One region of the Shewanella woodyi ATCC 51908 genome, then DNA from elsewhere that is predicted to be linked to it. Evidence: riboswitches for the same ligand, from Rfam matches in the RefSeq annotation. Region 1 holds a riboswitch; the other holds the start of a gene.
The links. Region 1 has a riboswitch for cobalamin ahead of SWOO_RS20960 (ABC transporter ATP-binding protein). Riboswitches for the same ligand answer to the same signal wherever they lie in the genome.
Positions count from the first base shown of each region.

Region 1 (4,429 bases):
TGCCATTATCGCAGCGGCAGAGGTGGTATTTCCTATGCCCATCTCACCTAGGGCGATTAAGTTACACCCAAGTTGATGATGATGCTCAATACGCGCTCGCGCCATCTCCATGCCTTGCTTTACCGCACCCAATGTCATTGCAGCTTGGCGGTGGATCGGCGCCGTTCCCGCCCCCAATCGTTGGTCGATAATCCCTTCAACCCCCTCCAAGGGTTGTAAAATTCCGCAATCAATCACTTCAAGTTCAAAGCCCACCTGACGGCAGAACACATTGATAGCCGCGCCGCCATTGATAAAGTTCATCACCATCTGGGTAGTCACTTCACTCGGCGCTATCGATACTCCGGCAGCAGCAATACCATGGTCGGCGGCAAATACCAGCAGCTTAGGATTCGATATCTTTGGCTTATCCTTACCTAGTACGCGAGCTATCTGTTTAGCCAGAAACTCAAGTTCACCAAGCGCCCCTAATGGTTTGGTCTTATTATCAATTCTACTCTGAATCTCATCATCAAACTCATGACTAATTGGCGCAATATCGAACCCAATGCCTAACATATTCCATACCCTGATTTAATTATTTAATCTTCTCACTATGCTCAAACCCTTTCAAAGTACTGAAATTTCAATCTAAAGAGGTTTAAGCGAGTAAGTCAAAAGTAGTACTTTAAACACGAACACTAAGAAAACATGAAAGCGTTGAGGCTGCAAGCCCCATAGACACTCTTTACCTAAATTCTTACGCGACTTACTGTTCGCTATCTATTTTTTTCGCCCTAAAATAGCCAGAAAGAAAACACTGCCGATCACAGCCGTAATAATGCCGATAGGCAGCTCTTGGTGACTCAATAGTGTCCGAGCCAACACATCGATCCAGATCATAAACAAGCCACCAAACAGCGCCGTCGTCAGCAGAGGAAAGTAGCCAGGAAATAGCATTCTGACCGTGTGTGGGATCATCAAACCCACAAAGCCAATTCCTCCACAGTTGGCCACTAAGATAGCGGTGATGAACGAGCACAGTAATAGCATCTGCAAGCGCAAACGAGCGACGTTAACACCTAATGTGTGGGCGGTTTCATCTCCAGCTCTCATGGCCATTATCTGGCGCTTAAATAACAGTATGATTACAGTAGAAAAGCTCACGACAGCAAAGGGAAGCAATAGGGTATCCCAACCCGCTTTTGCAAAACTGCCCAGACTCCAAAAAAGCACAGATGCTGCGGCCTGGGGGCTGGAGAAATAGAGCAGAAGGCTAGTGAGCGCCCCGAACATAAAGGAGATAGCTACGCCAGAAAGCAGCATGCGCTCAATCTGACTACTCATGGTGCGGCCACACAGACTCAGCACCATCAATACCGACAAACCAGCACCGATAAATGCCCCTAATGGCAAACTTAACCACTCGTAACGCTCGAACAGCCCTGAGCTAGAGAACAGCGTCAGCACCACCACTGCACCAAAGGAAGCACCCGAGGAGATCCCAAACAGATAGGGGTCCGCTAACGGGTTACGGGTCACGGTTTGTAACACACTACCAGCAATAGAGAGTCCCGCTCCCGCGGTAAAAGCCAGTAAAATCCGCGGAAACCTGAGTTCGATAATGATCCGCTCGGCAATGCCAGCTCCCTCTGAGACTCCCGAACCAAAAGCTTTATGTTCTAGTACACTCAACACGTCGACAAAGGAGAGATCCGCAGCGCCAAAACTCGCAGCAGCCACTAAGGAGACAAGCGAGATAATCAAGAGCGAGAGGTTGACCCAAACCTGATGTAGGCCAGACTTAACTGCCACTGTCATCTTGCCTCCCTTGCTTCTCTTTAATTGAGGAGTAGCCATAAAAATAGCTGATCTGAGGATTGGCATGTTGAGGATGCGGCTCGACTTTACAGCAGACACCGAACACGTCCCCAATTCGCTGCTCAGTTAACACCTCTACAGGTGCGCCATGGGAGATACACTTTCCTCCATCTAATAACAGCAACTGATCACACAGGGCACTGGCAAGATTTAGATCATGAATAGAGGTGATAACTGAAATATTAAGGCTTCGAAGCAGCTCTAAGATCTGTATCTGATAACGAATATCTAGATGATTGGTAGGCTCATCTAAAATCAGCAGTTTAGGTCGTTGCACTATCGCCCGGGCAATCAAGGCACGCTGCTTTTCACCACCGGAAAGGTGCTCATAAGCTTGCCCAGCTTTATGGGTCAACCCCACTTTTGCTAGCGCATCATTGATAACCTCTCTGTCTTTAGCTGTGGTTATCTCAAAAGGCCCCTTATGGGGAGTTAACCCAATAGCCACCAGCTGCGCTGTGGTCAGGTCAAAATGGTGTGGCGTGTCCTGGAGTACAACCGCTACTCGCTTAGCAAACTCCTTTGCTGATAGCGTTGCTATCTCGTCACCAAAAAGGGTAATTGCGCCTGAGCTTGGTTTGATATATCGGTAGAGACAGCGCAGCAGGCTGGATTTACCGGCACCATTGGGACCAATGATCCCTAACATCTCCCCTTTTGTTAGGCAGAAGTGGATACCGGATAAGATCTCACGCTCATCGGCATGCCAGCTTAAGTTATCGACCTTAAGTATTTCAGTCTCTTGAACAATTCGCTCTATCACTTAACGCCCCATGTGCATCTTGTGCGGCAAATTTCAGGCATGATAAACATCGAGATACGAAGGAACCCGAACTGGCTTAACTTATTGATGATGACGTGGCACTGCCAATTGGTGCAGTGAAAAAACAGCATTTGAAACGCCCCCTCGAGTTACCCGCTCGAGTTTTTTAGCGACAAAGTTAGGCAGGTATCCTGACTCATGGTTTAAAGAGGTACTCATGTCCTAGGTCCTAGGTTAGATCCTAACGACCTCTTTAAAACACATACAGTTGCGGGTACAGTTTGGGCCATTAATAGCTAAATGCTACTCCCCAATTCCCTTTTAAGGTTGAGTTCACTTTCAAGCGCTTTGTTGTACTCAGCACTTGCTCGCTCTCAACACCTCACTTTGCGGATCTGCCTCTGGGCATTCACTCTATCAGCAGCCAAGTTAAACAGATCCTAGATGGCGCTATTATGCCGTGTTTAATAGCTGAGTAAAACCGTAGCGATTGAATTTTCGAGTCTTATAGTTAATTCAATTGCCATTAGCACCCCAATGCAGTTTAGTGAATAGCTCCCCTTGAGCTGAGCTGTAAACGGTGATCTTCACCACGCAGGCATAATCCAGTGCAAGCTGGGTGTAAAAGCCTGCGACTCCTGTCGCACCTAATGCCTTAGACATTAGATGGCGGATCACACCACCATGGGTCACCAGTAGCAAGGTCTGCCCGCTGTACTGGCTTATTATCCTCTCCCACCCCTGATTTACTCTGGCCTCAAACTCCTGCATCGTCTCGCCATTAGGTGGCGTAAATGCCCAAGGGTTCTTCCAGTACATATCCAACACACTTGAGCTCTGCTGAAACAGTGTTTCTAGTGTCTCGCCGTCCCAGTCACCAAAGTCTATCTCTTTGAGCCCATCCTCCATCTTCAGCGGGATCCCCTTTTCAAGGTAGAGGCTTAAAGCAAATTCGCTACAGCGGCGCAGTGGAGAGCAGATCACCTGCTCAAACTCAATATCTAACCCAGCTAATTCTTGCTGCATCTGCTCCTTGCCAAGTTGACTCAAGGCCACATCGGTTTGGCCTCGTAATATATCACCACCTTCGCATTCACCATGACGCATCAGGTAAAGGCTGGTCGTTTTACCATTGCTCCAATCTTGCGTTTCACTTTCTTCCATCCATCGCCTCCGACATTCTCTTCCTTCCACACCTTCAATATCCACACCTTCAATATCCACACCTTCAATATCCACACCTTCAATATCCACACTGCCTAAGTTTGCAATCTATCCCCTCTTAGTCAAGCAATTCTAATCGGTATAGGATGGATACTCGACTATCACTAGACTCTGGTTTATTATGGACGTCTATACGTATAAACATCCAAAATAAAGTTCAGATAAAACCGCATACCAAACTAACTAAAATTGGTATAAAAACAGAGTAAACATCTGAAAGTATAGATTTATAATATAGGCACACGCTTGAGCCTGAGCAATTAAGTCGTTAAAACAGGTAGAATTTATGACCACTGGAACCCTAAGAACCAAAAACATAAAAGCGAAAGGCCAACAACTCGAGCAGCAGCTAAAGCAGCAACTGAGCGATGGGATCCTTATCCTAGATGGCGCCATGGGCACCATGATCCAAGACTGCAAATTCGAAGAGGATGCCTTTCGTGGTGAGCAGTTTAAGGAGTGGCATTGCGATGTTAAGGGCAACAACGACATGTTGGTGCTCACCCAGCCAGATGCGATTAAACAGATCCATAAAGATTACCTACTGGCTGGTGCCGATATTATCGAGACCAACACCTTCAA
Region 1 is NC_010506.1:4,955,883-4,960,311, forward strand. Features, by position in the region: gene cobT (nicotinate-nucleotide--dimethylbenzimidazole phosphoribosyltransferase) at 1-558, opposite strand, end outside; gene SWOO_RS20955 (FecCD family ABC transporter permease) at 763-1,800, opposite strand; gene SWOO_RS20960 (ABC transporter ATP-binding protein) at 1,784-2,623, opposite strand; cobalamin riboswitch at 2,788-2,989, opposite strand; gene SWOO_RS20965 (histidine phosphatase family protein) at 3,140-3,877, opposite strand; gene metH (methionine synthase) at 4,134-4,429, shown strand, end outside.

Region 2 (4,429 bases), 410 kb from region 1:
TTTTCATCTGTAATATCCTCTCTTTTAGTATATTTTTATTTCCATAGTGGGTGTGTAACATGCCGATGTGAGCTTGCTGGGAGTATGTGAGCAAGGCTCGGCTATAGGCAATCTTTTCATCTGTATTCATAGATGTGGTTATTTGAGCATCACAAGCTAACTCTTGATCATCGCGAAAACGTCGGTATGCGAGCCAACAGATAGGGTTAAACCAGAAAATACTGAGCAGAGAGAAGGCGATAAGATTCATACCGATATCCCCTCGGCGATGGTGATACAGTTCATGTTCAATCACGGCGGTTTGTTGGGCGATACTGAGTTGTTCAAATCCATAGGGAACGATGATTTTTGGTTTACGTAGTCCCACTAGCATAGGGGAGTGAATATTCTGATGTTGAATAACGGTCAGATGAGTCTCTATGCTAGTAAACGCAGAGCAATGGTTGATTAGCTGTTTTAGCCTGACAGCATGAACGGCAATGGTCATTAACATGAAAGCGAACCCAAGAGTCCAGATTGCTAATAGAGTGGGAGTGGATAAAAACAGTTCACTGTCGGCTAATGTTCTATCTGCTAGTACCCGATAGTGTTCAAGTTGTGTGATGCGAGAGTTAGATAGCAAGTTTGGCACTAGATGTATGATGGCAGAGCCAAGTAGCAGCATTGGAATGGCTAGCCAGAGTGCATAGGTGTGGTGGGCACCGAAGAGTTTCAAAATCTGTTTGTGACCGACTAATAAAATGGCACAGATTAAGCTGATGAGTATGGTTTGCTCCATTAACCAATTAAGCATTATCACTTCTCCTCTTCCCAGTTATCGATAAGTTGCTTTAGCTCAGCAATATCATCTGAACTCAGCTTATTCTCCTTAGCGAAACCAGCAACCAAGGGGGTTAACTTGCCTGAAAAGACTCTCTCTATAAAAGATTGACTCTCTTTAAGCTGAAACTCGCCTTGATCTATAAGTGGATGATAGAGATATGAACGTCCCTGCTTTTCAAACCCCACTGCCTCTTTTTTTACGAGTCGATTGAGCAAGGTTTTGACCGTTTTTTCATGCCACTGCTTGCTCTTATTAAGTTGAGCTACGACCTCCGACGAACTCATAGGGGATGAATGCCAGAGTAGATTGAGCACTGCTAGTTCGGAATTACTGATCTCTTTCATGGCCATCTCCTGAAACAAGTTGAATCTCTATTTATAATTACAAGCGTAATCCATGACTATTAAGATTACATTGGTAATCATAATGGTCAAGTGTTTTATTTAACATATATCGATAAATTGTAACCGAAGGCTTTATCTCGACTTTAAGCTCAGGGTAAAATAATGCTTAAACACACCTAAACAAGGATGATAGGTATTATATGTTTTGCTATAAACCGCCAAAGAAGAGCGGCAACAAAGGGGGCATTGAGCTATTAGCTGTTGTTGTTTTGATAAGCGCTATGGTGACTCCGTCTGCATTAGGTGGAAGTAGTGCTGGTTTGACAGGCTCCATAGCTCACAACCATAAACTCTCAATCTTTGATCAAAAATTGAGTTTTACGCTTCCCGAAGATTGGAAATTAGCTTTTTCAGAGAAGCAAAACACCATGTTTTCTGCTGAGTTTACGCCAGTTTCTGATGAACTGAGAGATTGGTCATCGCTGTTTTGTGTACAAGGTTTTAAGGGATTAGCTGATAGTTTTTCGCCTGAAACTTTTTTAGATTCGATTGCTGCTACCTATGAGGAAAGTTGTACGGGCGAGATCACCTATCAAAAATTAGGTGAAAGTGATATCGATGGGTATTCAGGGTTTACTGCCATTATCGGTTGCTCTCATATGCCAAATACTCATAAAGCAACTCAGTTTAATGCAAAATCATATTCATCCGATCCTAAAGGTGAAATAGGGCATTACACGGCAATATCTGGTGAGCAAGATATGTATCTGTTACATCAATCTATGCGAGGAGAGGTGTTTAATGCAGAAACACCACCTTTAGAGCCAGCTAACTACCGAGAGTTTATGGCTACAATCGCTCCCTATGGCCTCAGTCGATAGTGATATAAAAGGCATGCTTTTGGCTGCCTACTTCTTCGTTGAATGAACTCACAAGGGAGCAACCATTCTATCATCCATTCGCCTTGAATTAGTTTGCCAAAAGATACTCTGAGTAGAGCAACTTCTTATACTGATTGGTATAAGGTTACGATCTTGTCAATCAAAAGTTAGACTTTTATCCGTGTAGCCGTCTATAATGCCGCGCTCACTTTACGCTGTATTAGCGCTGGTGATATTCTATACAAGTTTTAGTCAATCTTTTGTGGTGCCTGAGCTTATCCTAAGGCTTTATTAAGTCGGATTTTAATGGGAGAGGGAAGGATAATCGGGAAGCCTGTGGAAATCTGGCACTGCCCCCGCAACGGTGAATGGTAAGAGTTAGGCGCGCTTATTTTATCAACAAGATAATGGGTGTTAAAAAAGTCTAAACTTGTGCTGTTTTTCTTTAGGAAATGCAGCAATACCTAAGTCCGGAGACCGGCCCATTTGATGATTTTGAGATTTCGGCGGGCAGATCTCAAGATGCGGTAGAAAGCTTTAATCATTTGGGCTCAATCAATTCTATTCGTGACATCTTTGCCCCGTTTTCCCTTCAGGAGTTAAAGGAAAAATGGGTACACTATCTATTAAAGAGTCTAATAAAGGCTCTATCAAACTATCACAAGTTGCACTGTTAGTGAGCAGTATCATCAGCTTATCTTCATATTCGGCTATGGCTGAGGACGTTACTGCCAATGCGGTCGACGTTGATGAAAAGATCACTGTAACGGGTTCACGTTTTGACAGAACCGCCGATCAGCAGCTTACTGTTATCAATACTATTGAACGTGAAGAGATAGCACGTCTCAATCCTAAGTCTGTTGCCGATGTACTAGAGACATTACCAGGAGTTAGCATTTCACGTAACGGTGGTGCGGGCCAGGCGACATCTGTTAGTGTTCGCGGCAGCAATTCAAATCATGTATTAGTGCTAATTGATGGCGTAAAAGTTGGTTCGGCAACACTCGGCACTGTTAGCTTTAATACGCTTTCACCTGAAAATATTGAGCGTATCGAAGTGTTAAAAGGACCTCGTGCATCAGTTTGGGGCAGCGACGCGATTGGCGGCGTGATCCAAATTTTTACTCGTCAGTTAAAAGATGGTGAGTGGTTTGCTGGTGCAGAATACGGCAGCAACGATTACATTCGCGGCTCGTTTGGCACAGGTATGAGTCATGGTAAGGGCAGCACAACGCTTGCTGTTAACCATGAACAGTCTGATGGATACGATGTCTACAATGGTGCACCGGTTGAAAATGACGATGACGGTTATAACCGCACCTCTTTATCGTTAAAAGGTTCTCAGCAAATTAATCAAAACTGGCAAGCACTTTGGAATGGCCAGTATGATAAAGGCAATACTCAATACGATGATATCTATGCATTTGGCTCTGCCGATGAGTCAGACTTTGATAACTACCTTTGGAACCTTGCTGCGCAGTATAGCAATGAGCAATTTACCAGTAAGCTGGCATTAAGCCAGTCTAGTGATGCGAACGAAAACTTCCGTGGCGACGATATCACGGTGCCGGTTTCAGTATTTGAAACCAAGCGCGATCAAATTAACTGGAGTAACCAATATCTAGCGGCTAATGATTTAACCTTCATCGGTGGTATTGATTGGTCAAATGAAGCGGTTAAAGGTGATTATGCTCAAGATGAACGCGATATTTTTGGAGCCTATATACTTGCGCAGAAGCAGTGGAGCCAATTACTTGCCGAAGTTGCAGTGCGTTATGATGATGTAGAAAACATTGACAGTGAAGTGTCTTACAACGCCAGCCTCGCTTACCAGCTTACTGAAGAGTGGCGTTTGGCGGCATCAACTGGTACTGCTTTTAAAGCGCCGACCTTTAATGACTTATACTGGCCAGGTTCTGGTAACCCAGATCTGATTTCAGAGACAGCTAAAAGTTACGATCTAACTTTGCACTATCAAGCTAATGATATTCACGCTTACATCAGTGTGTTCAAAAACACAATTGATAACCTAATTGCCTGGGTTCCTACTGGTGAAAAAGATGACTATGGTTTTGATATCTGGAAGCCTGCCAATATCAATCAAGCTGAAATTTCAGGTGTTGAATTATTTACTAAATTTGGACTATTTGGATTCGACAATCAATTAGCCTATACCTATTTAGAGCCAGAGAATAAGAAAACTGGTGAAATGCTAATTGGCCGTAGTGTTGAAGAGCTGAACTATAGTTTAAGCTATCAATGGCAAAGTTTCGATTTTCTTGCTAACTATCACTATCAAGGCAAGCGTTACGCTGGTTATGATTTATATCTTGAAGCATATCATAAGCTAGATTTAAGCATTGGCTATCATCTAGATGATG
Region 2 is NC_010506.1:4,548,260-4,552,688, reverse strand. Features, by position in the region: gene SWOO_RS19255 (M56 family metallopeptidase) at 1-793, opposite strand, end outside; gene SWOO_RS19250 (BlaI/MecI/CopY family transcriptional regulator) at 796-1,167, opposite strand; gene SWOO_RS19245 (hypothetical protein) at 1,368-2,048, shown strand; cobalamin riboswitch at 2,329-2,548, shown strand; gene SWOO_RS19240 (TonB-dependent receptor domain-containing protein) at 2,659-4,429, shown strand, end outside.
Region 2: another riboswitch for cobalamin. It lies ahead of SWOO_RS19240 (TonB-dependent receptor domain-containing protein); the one in region 1 lies ahead of SWOO_RS20960 (ABC transporter ATP-binding protein).